Regions from separate parts of the Drancourtella sp. An57 genome, predicted to be linked through region 2. Evidence: a T-box and tRNA genes for the amino acid it is inferred to sense, from the RefSeq annotation. Region 2 holds a T-box; the other holds one or more tRNA genes.
The links. A T-box is a leader RNA that pairs with one kind of tRNA and senses whether it is charged. The one in region 2 lies ahead of metG (methionine--tRNA ligase), so its partner is inferred to be a tRNA-Met.

Region 1: it has a tRNA-Met gene. The T-box ahead of metG (methionine--tRNA ligase) is inferred to sense a tRNA for this amino acid. The anticodon was not compared.

Annotation. Positions count from the first base shown of each region.
Region 1 is NZ_NFHY01000009.1:89,647-97,361, forward strand. Features, by position in the region: gene B5G11_RS09015 (hypothetical protein) at 101-1,732, opposite strand; gene B5G11_RS09020 (ABC transporter ATP-binding protein) at 1,725-2,435, opposite strand; tRNA gene B5G11_RS09025 (tRNA-Met) at 2,754-2,827, opposite strand; tRNA gene B5G11_RS09030 (tRNA-Val) at 2,854-2,926, opposite strand; tRNA gene B5G11_RS09035 (tRNA-Met) at 2,934-3,007, opposite strand; tRNA gene B5G11_RS09040 (tRNA-Val) at 3,032-3,104, opposite strand; gene gdhA (NADP-specific glutamate dehydrogenase) at 3,293-4,627, opposite strand; gene B5G11_RS09050 (MarR family winged helix-turn-helix transcriptional regulator) at 4,731-5,195, opposite strand; gene B5G11_RS09055 (phosphoribosylformylglycinamidine synthase) at 5,340-7,715, opposite strand, start outside.
Region 2 is NZ_NFHY01000013.1:51,270-58,984, reverse strand. Features, by position in the region: gene B5G11_RS11560 (DegV family protein) at 1-662, shown strand, start outside; gene B5G11_RS11555 (RNA-binding domain-containing protein) at 675-1,751, shown strand; gene B5G11_RS16805 (winged helix-turn-helix domain-containing protein) at 1,835-2,107, shown strand; T-box leader at 2,146-2,385, shown strand; gene metG (methionine--tRNA ligase) at 2,618-4,540, shown strand; gene B5G11_RS11545 (aminopeptidase P N-terminal domain-containing protein) at 4,643-5,884, shown strand; gene B5G11_RS11540 (hypothetical protein) at 5,956-6,945, shown strand; gene B5G11_RS16800 (tetratricopeptide repeat protein) at 6,938-7,715, shown strand, end outside.

The DNA.
Region 1 (7,715 bases), on a different contig from region 2:
GACTCCTCCTTTCCTTTTCACGTTCATCTGTCCTGTATTGTACTCTTTTCCATCTTATTTTAACATATTCTTCCCAAAAACTACTGATTTTTCGGGAACATTATTTAACGCGGAACATTTTCGGGGCATAGCGGTACACCAGAATGAGCGCCGCCACAATATAGGCAAGTGTCACAACCAGCACGCCTGCGGTAAACGGAAGATTTCCTGTGAGAGTACCGTTTGCCTGAAGCTCATAACACAGAAAACAAATCAGATAGACCGCCATATTAATTGCCTGAAAAAACGGATTTTTTACATTCATCTCTTCAGAATACGGCTGGAATACGTAGTACAAAAACAGGTGATGCACGGTAAAGAACACAGAAAGCATCAGTACTGCCGCACAAAACAAAAACATGTTCTGTCCAAAATTCCAGATACCGCAGATTCCACGAAATCCTGCCACCGCTGCACAGATTGCAGCTCCGATCACCAGATTATACCCCGCGATTTTTACCAGACGGATCCGGAAATTGGATAGAAGTGTCTTGGGATTCCGGTAGAAACCGAATTTCAGCATACTTTTATCGCAATTATAAAACATTGCCTTGCAGGCCTTGTCAGCCACCGTCATCATATACATAACAAAAACGAAAATCGGAAGGAAATCCGGAAGGTTTTCTGCTCCCAGATACGCTACTTCCGGCATTCCCACTCTGAACATCACACCTGCGATAAAAAAGCCCACGACTGCCGCCAGACGATAGTACACCGGTCTTAGAATCTGCCTCCTGTGCCTCAGGAAAAACAAAGCATTAAAGTATTCATAGCCGTGAAGCTTTTCCACTCCCGCCATCTTTCTGCTGTCTGCATGCAGATCCTGCTCCCGAATTCCCACAGACTTCTCATTTGCCGCCTGGGTGGATTGATTGACAATGGAAGAAAACAGCCATTGCTCTTCTACCGTCCTGTGGAGTTTCCGGCGGTAACAACGGTATCCTGACAGAATATACCACACCGAAATCACACCCACAATACAAATCAGAACAAGTAAAACAGGATGAAACAGTCTCTCTGCAGTCAAAAATGGTCCCCACGGCACGAACACAGTATATGCACCGGCAACGGACAGAAAAATAATTGTCCATACCCATCCGGTTTTTCTGGAGAACACAATCCCTTTCCGGTCATACAGCCATACCTGAAACGCCTCGCCCGCAGCACGCATCATCACAATGACAATCCAGAGACATATACCGTCTGCAATACTTCCTCCCGTAAACCAGGAAGCTGTCATGATGCAAATCAGAAAATACAATGCGAACGGGATATAACAGTAAAGAAGATATACCTTTGTATACTTTTCCACATCCATTTTCATGTACCGTATCGCGGTAAATTTCTCTTTCGTTACTTTAAAGACCACACTATCCTGAAGCGGTCCCATGATACAGGACAAAAAGAACAGGATCTGAACCAGACTGTCAAATCTCACTCCACTTTCCGCCGTACCAGCAAAAAGTGCCGGAAGGACAGCAAAAAGAAATATGTAAAGCGCCTTCCCCGCCAGACTGAAAACCTGACCAAGAATTGTAAACAACACCGCAAGCACCATCTTCAGTTCCCGATTCCCATACACACTGTCCGGAACATGCTTCCCGATCACCCACAGTCTCTTCAGATAATACAGGAACGTATTCGTCACAATTGTTGCTTTTAACATAATAATCTGCTGTAATGTTCTAACCATGGCTTTCCTCATCCTTCAATAATTCAATGATCTGTTCTTCAAAATCCTTCTGCTTCAACATCTCATGGTCGATCTGCCTGAGTCTCCCGTCACTTAAAATGACGATCTCATCACAGAGATCCGTCGCAAGCTGCAGAATATGCGTAGAAAAAATGATCACATGATCCTTCTGCATACTGCGCAGAAGACGCTTCATCTCCAGCGCAACAACTACATCCAGTGAAGTCAGCGGCTCATCCAGAAGAATCACCGGCGGCCTTGAGATCATAAAACAAATCATCTGAAGCTTATTCTTCATTCCATGAGAATATCCCTTGATCAGCTTCTTCCTGTCCTCCTGGTCAATCTGCACCAGATCAAAATACGCTTCCGCACTCGTCCCCGGCTCAATCCTGTCCCTGTTAATATCCATAAAAAACCGCACAAACTCTTCACCCGTCAAAAAATCCGGAAGCACCGGCACCGAAAACACATATCCAATCTCATCCGGCATTATCTCCCGCTCGCTCTCTCCGTCCCAGAGCATAGCAGCCCCTGAATCCGGCTGAATCTCATCGCTCAGGCAATTAAACAACGTCGTCTTACCAGCTCCATTACGCCCAAGAAGCCCATAAATCTTTCCCTTTTCAAACACAAAGGAACAATCATGCAAAACCACCTTGCTGCCAAAAGATTTCTTCACATTATTTAAACGTAATTCCATATCCTTCCCCTTTTCGTTCGATTTTTTCAATATTATATCTAAAAAGTCTGCCAGATACAACGTAAAAAACCATATTCCAGAAATATTAAGAATTATTTAGAATTATTGCCAAATTATCGGGGACGTGTTCCGGTGTATCGGAACCTGTCCCCGATGAAAAAAATCTGACAATTTGAGTTTTGCCTTATTTTATGCGGGTTTCGGGGGTTTTTTTGTCATTTACGTCGTGTACCTGTGTATCGGAACACGTCCCCGCCGAAAGTAAAACACAACAAAAAAAGAGACTTTCGTCTCTTTTTTGTACTTATGAATTTGTAGTAGCGGGAACTGGATTCGAACCAGCGACACTACGGGTATGAACCGTATGCTCTAGCCAACTGAGCTATCCCGCCATATGTTTTGTAATTTTCATAAGAAATGGGACCTATAGGGCTCGAACCTATGACCCTCTGCTTGTAAGGCAGATGCTCTCCCAGCTGAGCTAAGATCCCATATGAATAGCGGGAACTGGATTCGAACCAGCGACACTACGGGTATGAACCGTATGCTCTAGCCAACTGAGCTATCCCGCCATATGTTCGTAATTTCTTACGAAATGGGACCTATAGGGCTCGAACCTATGACCCTCTGCTTGTAAGGCAGATGCTCTCCCAGCTGAGCTAAGATCCCATATATCGCGGGTCGCTTTCGCAACCCGCTTGATTATTATACTATTAACATCTGATAAATGTCAACACTTTTTTTATCTTTTTTGACATAGATTTTTTCACTTTTTTTGGTGGTCTTTGCGGCTTTTTCCGTTTCAGACTGTTATAGCAGGATCTCAATGAATCTGCGTCTTTATTTTGCGGAAATTTTTAAACAATTCCCTGAGCTTCCATTGCGGCTGCTACTTTTTCAAATCCGGCAATGTTTGCTCCTACAACATAGTTGCCTTCGCATCCGTATCTCTTTGCTGCGTCTGCTGCGTTGTGGCAGATGTTTACCATGATGTTTTTCAGTTTCGCATCAACTTCTTCAAAAGACCAGCTCAAACGCTCGCTGTTCTGTGACATTTCCAGTGCGGATGTTGCAACACCGCCGGCGTTGGATGCTTTTCCAGGTGCAAAGAGTACGCCATTTGCCTGTAAGTATTCGGTTGCTTCCATTGTAGTCGGCATGTTTGCTCCTTCTGCAACTGCGATACATCCGTTTGCCACAAGCTGTTTTGCATCTTCAAGGTGCAGTTCGTTCTGTGTTGCGCAAGGAAGTGCGATGTCGCATTTTACGGACCATACGCCTGCGCCTTCATGGTATTCGGAGTTCGGACGGTATGTCTTGTACTCGGTCAGTCTTGCGCGTTTTACTTCTTTGATTTCTTTCACTGCATCCAGATCAATGCCTTCTGGATCGTAGATCCATCCGGTAGAATCGCTCATGGTCACGACTTTTGCACCCATCTGTACTGCTTTTTCTGCTGCATAGATCGCAACATTTCCTGCTCCGGAGATGGCAATGACTTTATCTTTCATGTCTTTGCCTGCGAGTTTTAACATTTCTTCCGTGAAGTAAAGCAGTCCGTATCCTGTTGCTTCTGTACGAACAAGGGATCCTCCGTATGTCAGACCCTTTCCTGTGAGCACGCCTTCAAATACGCCGCGGATTCTCTTGTACTGTCCGAACATGTAGCCGATCTCTCTTGCCCCTGTTCCGATGTCTCCGGCCGGCACGTCTGTGTCTGCTCCAATGTATTTGCACAGCTCTGTCATGAAGCTCTGACAGAATGCCATGATCTCTCTGTCGGATTTTCCTTTTGGATCAAAGTCAGATCCGCCTTTTCCTCCGCCGATTGGAAGACCTGTCAGTGAGTTTTTGAAAATCTGCTCAAATCCAAGGAATTTAATAATGCTTAAATTTACAGACGGATGGAGTCTGAGTCCTCCTTTGTATGGTCCGATTGCGCTGTTGAACTGTACCCGGTATGCCTTATTGACATGTACCTGTCCGTTGTCGTCTACCCACGGCACACGGAAGAGCAGCTGTCTTTCTGGCTCTGTCAGTCTTTCCAGAAGCGCTTCTTTTCTGTATTTATCTTCATTTGCCTCAATCACGACACGGAGAGATTCCAGAACTTCTTTGACAGCCTGGTGAAATTCCGGTTCGTTTGGGTTTTTCTTTACTACAAGGTCAATCACTTCATCTACGTATGACATAACATCTTCCTCCTACTTCTTTTCCTAAAAAAGTCTGCATAAACATACATCGCTTTTCTTCTTTAACACTGTAAAGCATTTTCATGTCATTGTCAAGAATTTTTTACCTTGTCTTTTTGGTTCGTTTTTCCTGATTTTCCATTCCCGCGGCCTTCTCATGGGCGGCTTTTGCCAGTATTCGCAGTTGTTCGGAAAACGGCTCCGGATCGATTTCGCTCTCGGCCAGCAGTTCTCCCCACCATTCCGTCAACTTGTCTTTCAGCTTCAGATACAGTTTTTCTCCGCTTTCTGAAAGCGAAATTTCGTATGTTTTTGCATTTCCCGGACGTTTTTCCCTGATTATATATCCACTTTTCTCGAGGCGACGCATCTCTCTCGTCGCCATTGCCTGATCCATGGCCATGGAATCGCACATCTCTCTCTGGCTGCACTTTGGATTGGCCCCAATATACATGACAAAATAATAGCTGGAATAGCCGATCCCGTACTGCTCCACCAGATGGTGCAGATACTTCTGTGACTGACGGTTTAGAATAGAAATATATTTTCCGATCTTACTGGACGGCATATCTGTCCCTCCCTTAATAAAACCATTAAGCAATTTTACGCTTACATTATAATCATCGTGTTTTCTTCTGTCAAATACTCAAGGGAAACGGAAAGAGGACAAATCCTGCTCTGAACTGTCCTCTTTCTCTATCAATTATATGCCCTATTTGAAATATGCGACGCCGGATTCAAAGATCTTCATATCCTGTTCGCCGTAAATATTGATTGCCACACCATCCGCTCTACGCTCGGAATGTGCCATCTTGCCAAGTACACGTCCGTCCGGGCTTGTGATACCTTCGATCGCGCGGTAGGAACCGTTAACATTCCATTCCTCGTCCATCGTTACATTTCCGTCCAGATCGCAGTACTGTGTCGCTACCTGTCCGTTTGCAAAGAGGGTATTAAGCCATTCTTCATTTGCAACAAAACGTCCCTCCCCGTGGGAAGCCGGGTTTGTATAAACTCCGCCAAGCTCTGCCATCTGAAGCCATGGGGACTTGTTTGTAACTACTTTTGTGTAAACCATCTTGGAAATATGACGTCCAATGGTATTGTATGTCAATGTCGGCGCGTCTTCTGTCTGTCCGACAATCTTGCCGTGCGGAACAAGGCCCAGTTTGATCAGTGTCTGGAATCCGTTACAGATACCAAGCGCAAGACCGTCTCTTTCATTTAAGAGCTTCTCTACTGCTTCTTTCATCTTTGCGTTCTGGAATGCAGTCGCAAAGAACTTCGCAGATCCGTCCGGCTCATCTCCTGCGGAGAATCCGCCCGGGAACATAATAATCTGAGATTGTCCGATTGCCTTTTCAAACTCAGCTACAGAATCGCGGATATCTGCCGCATCCAGATTCCGGAATACCTTTGTAATCACCTTAGCACCTGCGCGCTCAAATGCCTTTGCACTGTCGTACTCGCAGTTTGTTCCCGGGAATACCGGAATAAAGACAGTCGGCTGCGCAATCTTGTGGGAGCAGATGTGAACTTTCTTTGTATCGTAGCATCCGTCTTCCGTGATACGTGCTTCCGGATCTGCCGGCGCCACATATACGGACTCCGGTGCTGATTCTTCACCTGAAACGGTTGCAAATACCTTTTCCAGAGGTGCTTTCCATGCTGACTCTGCTTCTGCAAGTGTAATTTCCGTATTTCCATAAGAGAAGGTACCGTTATCTGTCACTTCACCGATCACTGTATATGTAATCGCAAGTTTTCCGACTTTGTCTGCCGGTACTTCTGCGATAATATCTCCAAATCCCGGAGCAAAGAAATCTCTCGGGTCTACATTATGCTCAATCTTGACACCCATGCCGTTTCCGAATGCCATCTTGCTGACAGCCGCAGCAATACCGTGGCGGTCCAGAGCGTACGCGGAAACAATGTTTCCATTCTGAATGTCCTCGCGGAACTTGCCGTACTGATCCATTGTCTGGCTGTAAACCGGGAGGCTGTACTGGTCTTTCTCAATCCGAAGCCATACAAGCTTATTGCCTGCTGCTTTGAGTTCCGGTGTAATAATGTCTCCAACCTTCGCAATGTCCACAGCAAAGGAAACCAGTGTCGGAGGTACATCGATATCCTGGAAGGTTCCGGACATACTGTCCTTTCCTCCGATGGATGGAAGTCCGTATCCGATCTGTGCGCTGTATGCACCAAGGAGTGCCGCAAACGGCTGACTCCAGCGTTTCGGATCTTCTGTCATTCTGCGGAAATACTCCTGGAATGTGAAGCGGATTTTCCGGTAATCTCCGCCGGAAGCTACGATCTTTGCGATGGACTCGGTCACTGCATAAACTGCTCCGTGATACGGGCTCCAGCTTGAAAGATACGGGTCAAATCCAAAGCTCATCATAGACACGGTATCACATGCCCCTTTCAGTACCGGAAGTTTGGCTACCATGGTCTGGGTCTCTGTCATCTGGTATTTTCCGCCGTGCGGCATGAAGACAGATCCTGCTCCGATGGAACCGTCAAACATCTCCACAAGTCCTTTCTGGGAACATACGTTGAGGTCTTTTAAAGTATCAAGCCATGCTTCTTTCACATCCGGAACATCTTTGCGTTCTTCCAGCATGTTGCCGTCTTTTGACGGAATCTCAACAAAGACTTCTGTCTCCTGATGTGCTCCGTTTGTATCGAGGAATGCACGGGAAATATTGACAATCTCTTTGCCTCTCCAGGAGAGTACAAGGCGAGGCTCTTCTGTGACAACTGCCACTTCCACTGCCTCCAGGTTCTCCTCTTTGGCATACTCTAAAAACTGTGCGACATCTTTTGGATCTACTACAACGGCCATACGTTCCTGGGACTCGGAAATAGCGATCTCTGTTCCATCAAGTCCTGCGTATTTTTTCGGCACTTTGTCAAGATCCACTCTCAGACCATCTGCCAGCTCTCCAATCGCAACGGAAACTCCGCCTGCGCCAAAGTCATTACACTTCTTGATGAGACGGCTGACTTCTTCTCTGCGGAACATTCTCTGAATCTTACGCTCTGTCGGCGCATTTCCTTTCTGAACTTCCGCACCACAGGTCTC
Region 2 (7,715 bases):
AATTTGAGACGGTTTTAAAAGAAGAAAAAGATATTCTCCACATCGCATTTTCCAGCGCATTGAGCGGCAGCTATAACAACGTGCGCATGGTGGCAAGGGAGCTGCTCGATGAGTATCCGGACAGGAAAATCGAGATCTTTGACTCCCTGAATGCATCCCTCGGCGAAGGTCTGTCAGTGTACCGGGCGGCAGAATTAAGGGAGCAGGGGAAAGCAATGCAGGAAGTCCTGACAGTACTGAATGAAGAACGAAGCCATATCAATGTCTGGTTTACCGTGGATGATCTGCACCATCTTCAAAGAGGAGGACGTGTCTCCAAAACGACTGCGATTGTCGGCAGCATGATCAACATCAAGCCGCTTCTTCGTATAACGGCATCAGGAGAACTGAAATCCGACGGCACTGTCCGCGGGCGGAAGAAGGCGCTGAAAACACTTGTCACCAACATGGAAAAGTCGCTGGATCCGGAACATTACGGAAAAGACCGTAAAGTGGCAATCCTTCACGGAGACTGCATGGAGGATGCCCTCGCAGTGAAGAAAATGGTAAACGATCTTGGATTTGAGGATGTCGTTATCAACGATGTCAGCCCAAGCATAGGCACACACGCAGGACCGGGCGTTGTAGGACTGGTGTACTACGGAGGGAAAGTGACGGAATAAGGAGGCGAGGCTGTGGATTCAAAAGCGATTAAGGAAATACTGGACATAGGAGAAACCATCGCAGTGGAATTCAAGCGTTGTGGGAATGGTATTGAAAGCGATGTATATGAAACAGTATGCTCTTTTCTGAACCGTTTTGGAGGAGACATTTTTTTAGGCGTACTGGATGATGGAACTGTTTTAGGGGTGCCGGAAAATGCGGCAGCTGATATGGTCAGAAACTTTATAAGCTGTGTCAGCAATCCGGCGTTGTTTACACCTACAGTTTATTTGTCACCCAAAGTCCTGAAATATGAGGGCAAGACAATTATTCATATTCATGTTTTACCAAGTGCCGAGGTTCATAGTTACAAGAAAATAATTTATGACCGGATTGATGATGCGGATGTGAAAGTAACTGCAACTTCCCAAATTGCACAAATGTATATCCGTAAACAAGAGATTTTTACGGAACGAAAACTATACCCATATGTAAAGAAAGAGGATTTGCGGATTGATATGCTTCCTAAACTTCGTATTATGGCAGAAAATCAGAGTAACGGAAGCGGACATCCGTGGAGCCGTATGACAGATGATGAATTGTTGAAAAGTGCGAGATTATATTCTATTGATCGTGTAACTGGTGAGCAGGGATTCAATCTGGCAGCGGTTATGCTTCTTGGAAAAGACGATGTAATTTTAGACATTGTACCGGCCTATGTGACAGATGCGCTTTTACGCAGAGTAAACATTGATCGTTATGATGACAGAGAAATCATCCAGACAAATTTGATAGAAAGCTATGAGCGTTTAATGGAATTTGGGCGCAAGCATTTGCTGGATAAATTTTTTCTCGAAGATGACCAACGTAAGAGTCTGAGAAATATTATCACCCGTGAGATGATTGCGAATACATTGATCCATCGTGAATATACAAGCTCTTATCAGGCAAAATTTGTAATAGAAAAGGAACGGATGTATGTGGAGAATGCCAATCGTGCTTCTCAAAATATTGTGATTACACCGGATAATATGGAACCAATACCCAAAAATCCAATTATCGCATCCTTTTTTAGAAATATTGGTTATGCGGATCAGCTTCTGGTGTAAGAAATTTATTTAAATATAGTAAATTTTATTCTGGAAATGATCCCGAGTTTATTGAAGGAGATATATTTAAAATTATTGTACCATTGGATGAGGGAAATAGAGAAGAACAGACCACCCAGTCAGTCACCCAAACCACCCAGTCAGTCACCCAAACCACCCAGTCTAAAGAAAATGATCCTGAAAAAAATATTATGGAACTGATAGAACAGAATCCGTTTCTTTCTCAAAAACAAATGGCTGAAAAACTGAATTTAAATAAAAATACGTTGAAGTACTATATCAAAAAAATGAAAGAAAAGGGAGTAATTGAAAGAGTAGGAACCAATCGAAAAGGGAAGTGGATTGTTAAATCTTGACTTTCAAAAATTTCTATGCTACCATTTTTACTACATAAGCAAACGCGTAGAAGAAGAGAGTACATGTTCTGGAATCTTACAGAGAATTCCCGGATGCTGAGAGGGATGGAGAAAGGAAGATGGAAGATGGCTTCAGAGCGGCATGGATGAACACGGATGACCGTGATAATTCATGATGGGTTCCGCCCGTTACAGCGGAGGGTGCCGTCCGGCACTCGCAGAGGTCTGTCCTGCGAGGGGCAGATAAACGGAAGTGGTAACGCGGATTCGCCTTCCGGGGAAATATCCCCGGAAGGCTTTTTATTTAACAGGAAACTTTGTTCCCTGTTAAATAAAAACGCTCCGCGGGATGCGCACTCGTGCGAGGCAGAAATTTGTCGCTGACGCGACCGCACTCGGCGCGAGAGTTCCGCAAGCGGAACTCTATGTTTATTTTGTAGCGTTGACTGGTGGACCGTATCAACAGGTGAAGCTGATTTTAGCGTTTATTAAAAAAGGAGAGAAAAATCTATGTGCAGTAATTGTAATGAAAAAGAAAAGTATTATATCACGACTGCGATTGCCTACACATCCGGCAAACCGCATATCGGAAATACGTATGAGTTTGTGCTTGCGGACGCAATCGCAAGATACAAAAGAAGCAAGGGCTACGATGTCTATTTCCAGACCGGAACAGATGAACATGGACAGAAGATCGAGCTGAAGGCGGAGGAAGCAGGCGTGACTCCGAAGGAGTACGTGGACAAAGTAGCTGCCCAGGTGAAAGAGATCGCTGACATGATGAACACATCATACGATCATTTTATCCGTACAACGGATGACTACCATGAGAAACAGGTGCAGAAGATCTTCAAAAAGCTGTATGATCAGGGAGACATTTATAAAGGATACTATGAAGGAATGTACTGTACTCCGTGCGAATCCTTCTTTACCGAGTCCCAGCTTGTGGACGGTAAATGTCCGGACTGTGGACGTCCGTGTACACCGGCAAAAGAAGAAGCATACTTCTTCAAAATGAGCAAATATGCGGACCGCCTGATCCAGCATATCAACGAGCATCCGGAATTTATTCAGCCGGTTGCGCGGAAAAACGAGATGATGAACAATTTCCTTCTTCCGGGACTTCAGGATCTTTGTGTATCCAGGACGTCATTTAAGTGGGGAATCCCGGTAGACTTTGATCCGAAACATGTCGTTTATGTATGGCTGGATGCGCTGACCAACTACATCACCGGAATCGGATACGATGCGGACGGCAACAGCTCTGAGCTTTTCAATAAGAACTGGCCGGCAGACCTGCACCTGATCGGAAAGGATATTATCCGTTTCCATACGATTTACTGGCCGATTTTCCTGATGGCGCTGGATCTTCCGCTTCCGAAGCAGGTATTTGGTCATCCGTGGCTTCTGCAGGGAGACGGCAAGATGAGTAAATCCAAAGGAAATGTGATTTACGCGGATGAGCTTGTCAACCTGTTCGGTGTGGATGCAGTACGTTATTTTGTGCTTCACGAAATGCCGTTTGACAACGATGGTGTCATCACATGGGAACTGATGGTAGAGAGAATGAACTCTGACCTTGCCAATACATTAGGAAACCTTGTAAACAGAACTGTTTCCATGACAAATAAGTATTTTGGCGGAACAGTGACAGATAAAGGCGTGGCAGAAGAAGTAGATGCAGACCTGAAGCGTGTGACAGAAGAGACATCCGGCAAAGTGGACGCCAAGATGGAAGACCTGAGAGTGGCAGACGCCATCACAGAGATTTTCAATCTTTTCAAACGCTGCAACAAATATATCGATGAAACAATGCCATGGGCACTTGCAAAAGAAGAGGATAAGAAAGACCGTCTTGAGACAGTGCTTTACAACCTGATTACAAGCATCTCCGAAGGAGCAAAACTGCTTGCACCATATATGCCGGAGACAGCCGAAAAGATCCTCGCACAGCTTGGAGACGGCCATGTGACAGACAAGCCGGAGATTCTTTTTGCAAGAAGAGATATCAAAGAAGTGATGGAAGAAGTAGAGAAACTTCATCCTGCACAGCCGGAAGAAGCACCGCAGGAAGAGGAAGGTCCGGTGATCGATATCGAGGCAAAACCGGAAATCTCCTACGATGATTTCATGAAAATGCAGTTCCAGGTAGGCGAAATCATCAAATGTGAGGAAGTTCCGAAGTCCAAAAAACTTCTCTGCTCTCAGGTGAAGATCGGAAGCCAGGTAAAACAGATCGTGTCCGGAATCAAGAAATGGTACTCACCGGAAGAGATGGTCGGAAAGAAAGTCATGGTTCTTGTCAACCTGAAACCGGCGAAGCTGGCAGGCGTGCTTTCCGAAGGAATGATTCTCTGTGCGGAAGATGAAAATGGAAACATCGTACTGATGCAGCCTGAAAAAGACGTTCCGGCAGGAGCGGAAATCTGCTAGAAATATTATAGGAAAATCATAGGAAAAAACAGTGATTCTATCGAGTGTTTGTGCTAAAATGGTACTAGACTAAAGTACAAACGAAATGGAGGGAAACGATCAATGGAACCACAATTTTACAAGGGAAACAGAGATGCGTTTATGGAGAAGCTGGAGCCGGGCAGCCTTGCCCTGTTCTTCAGCGGAAGCCCGGTCCGTAAGACGGCTGATGAGGACTATGGCTACTTCGCGAACCGGAACTTTGTTTATCTGACCGGAATGGAGCAGAAAGATACCGTCCTTATGATGGAGAAAGATGCATCAGGATACAGGGAAACCCTGTTTATTCTTCCGCCAAACCTGATTGAGGAGAGATGGACCGGAAGCAGAATGAAACCGGAAGAGATAGAAGCAGTCTCCATGATTTCCAGCTTTGCCTACAAAGAGACATTTGAAGAAGAGCTGAAAAAGGTGCTGACTTCTGGACGGATCCAGAAGGTGTATCTGGACATTGACCGGATGGAAGGACAGGTTGTTGTCAGCGCGGCAGACAGCATGGAAGCATTCCTGAAGCAGGAATATCCATCCATGCCGATCGAAAATTCCCTGCCGATCATGAAGATGCTCCGTCTCATCAAGAAACCGTGTGAGATCCGTGCGATGGAAAAAGCGCAGGAAATCACAAAAGCCGGAATTCTTGCCATGATGACACATTCCAAACCGGGTATGTATGAATACCAGTATAAGGCAGAGTATGATTATGCACTGGCACAGCACGGCGTTCTGGAGGCGGGATTCCCGTCCATTATCAGCGCTGGAAAGAATAACTTCTGCATCCATTATTATGGATACCGCGGACAGGCTATGGACGGCGATATCGTGCTCAATGATGTAGGTGTACGCTGGGACAATGAGCTGACAGACGTATCCAGAGGATGGCCTTGCAACGGAAAGTATTCCTCCAGACAGAAACTCCTCTTCGAGTGTCAGTACAAGACTTCCGAGCACATGTTCTCCATGCTGAAACCGGGCATCCCGATGAAAGAAGTGGATGCGGAGATCCGCCGCTACTGCTTCGAGCAGCTGAAAGAAGCAGGCGTATGCAAGAGCTTTGATGATATCGGAACCTATATGTGGCATGGCGGAGCGCATCATGTCGGATTTGACACCCACGATGTCGTATCCGCAAGAGACGCCATCATCCAGCCTGGCATGGTATTCTGTGTGGATATCGGAATCTACCACGAAGAATGGGGCATAGGATTCCGTCTCGAAGACAACTGCCTCATCACAGAGGACGGATGCAGAAACCTGTCAAAGGATATCCCTAGAACAGTGGAAGACATTGAAGCGGTTATGAATTAGAAAAGAAAATGAAAAAGATATGTATTTCCGGGAATACGGAGATACATATCTTTTTTAGCAAGGAGTAGAAGATGAAAGTACAGGAATTACGGCAGATTATCAGCAGCGCTGATCGAGTCCTTTTGGAAAAAGCATTTGTAGAAACCTATAAACAGCTTACAAAGAGTCAAAAAGAAGAAGCAGACGTTCTGATCCAGGCAGTATTATCCGGAGATATGGAGAAAACAAAGAAAAAGAAAGAAACAGTAAATTTTGAAGATCTGGAGAAGCAGATCTTAACATTTATCGGAAATGCAAAAGCAGGAAATTACTTTGCGCCTAACCGTGTAATTCCAAAGAGTCAGCGTCCGAAATGGAGATTTCTTGTGAAAGGTTATTTGAAAGAGCTGGAAAAAATCAAGTCGGACAGTGAATATTATGAGAGGGCGTTGAACCTTCTGACTAAACTTTATGAGTTGATTTGCCAGGCATGTCAATACTATCTGTTTTCCACCGATGATCCGTTTCGATCTATCGGATGGCTTCAGGGAGATTTCTATCATCTGGTCGCGGCGAAGACTTTTGAAGGAGGATATACAAGAGAAAAGATTGCAAAGATGGCCGAGTTGGCATGTACAGGGGGGCTTAGCAGAATCTCTTTGCATTACGATCAGGAAATGGAATTCATCTCCCTGCTTCATACAAGTGATGTAAAAGAAATCGCAGTGGAAGAATGCAAAGAAGCGATTAGAAAGAGAAAAGAAAAACTGACAAGTATAAAAGAGGATAGTCATTTAGCTTTTTATCTCAGGGAAGACATCGATAATTTCTGCGATTTGATTTTAGCAATTTCTCTTTTGCAGGCAGAAACAGAACAAGGCGTAAAATACTATTTTAAAAATTGTATGGAATCGAGGAAAGAAATCATTCTTTACAAAGCGTTGGAAGTAGCAGATCTGACAGGTACGAATGAGCAATGGATTGAAATTTATAAATACGGGCTTGCTAAAAAGATAAAACCAAGAGAATCGTTAATCCGGGAATATCAGGATAGAATTAAGGAGAAGAACAAAGATGAATAAGATCCTAAGAATAAAAAAATCAGATGATAAAGAAACATCGAAAAAAGAAATAGAAAAGTTCGCCAGACAGTTTGCGCTTCCGCTGCAAAAACAGGTAATAGAAGCATTTCGCCTGGCAGATGAAGAAAAATACGAGGAAGCGGCAGGACTGTGCTGCAGAATACTGGATGAGGATGATTCAAAACCGGATATTATGGAGCTGCTCGGTCAGTGTTACTTTGCACAGGGAAATATGGCAGGAGCTGCAATGGTATTCCATGAATTAGTGGAAATAAATCCGGAGAATGCGGGATATCACCGCTCCCTTGGAATGGCTTATCATGGAATGGGTGAATTTGAGGAAGCGGTAAAGCAGTTTAAAGCAGCCGGACCGCCGGAACAATATACCCCCTTCTATTATACAAGTTACGGTGACTGCCTTCAGAAAATCGGGAAAGAAAAAGAAAGCCGGGAAATGTTCGGAATGGAGCTGGATAGATATGTAGAAACAGGAGAAATTCCACTGGCTGAATTGCTGGATGCTGTATTCCAAAATGTGCTCTATCTGGACATTTCCCTGACAAATGGGAAATATAAAGAAGATCTGGAACTGTATCTGCATTTCTTGAGCCGGATTGAGATGACGGAAAAGATGCAGGAAAACCTGGCTTCCACGGTTGTTTATTTATCCACACAGATGCGTAATAAATGGTATCGGCCGCTTTTCCGTGAACTGATTGATTATATCAGCAGGAAAAATTATCTGAGAACAGAGGGAACAAAAGAAACAT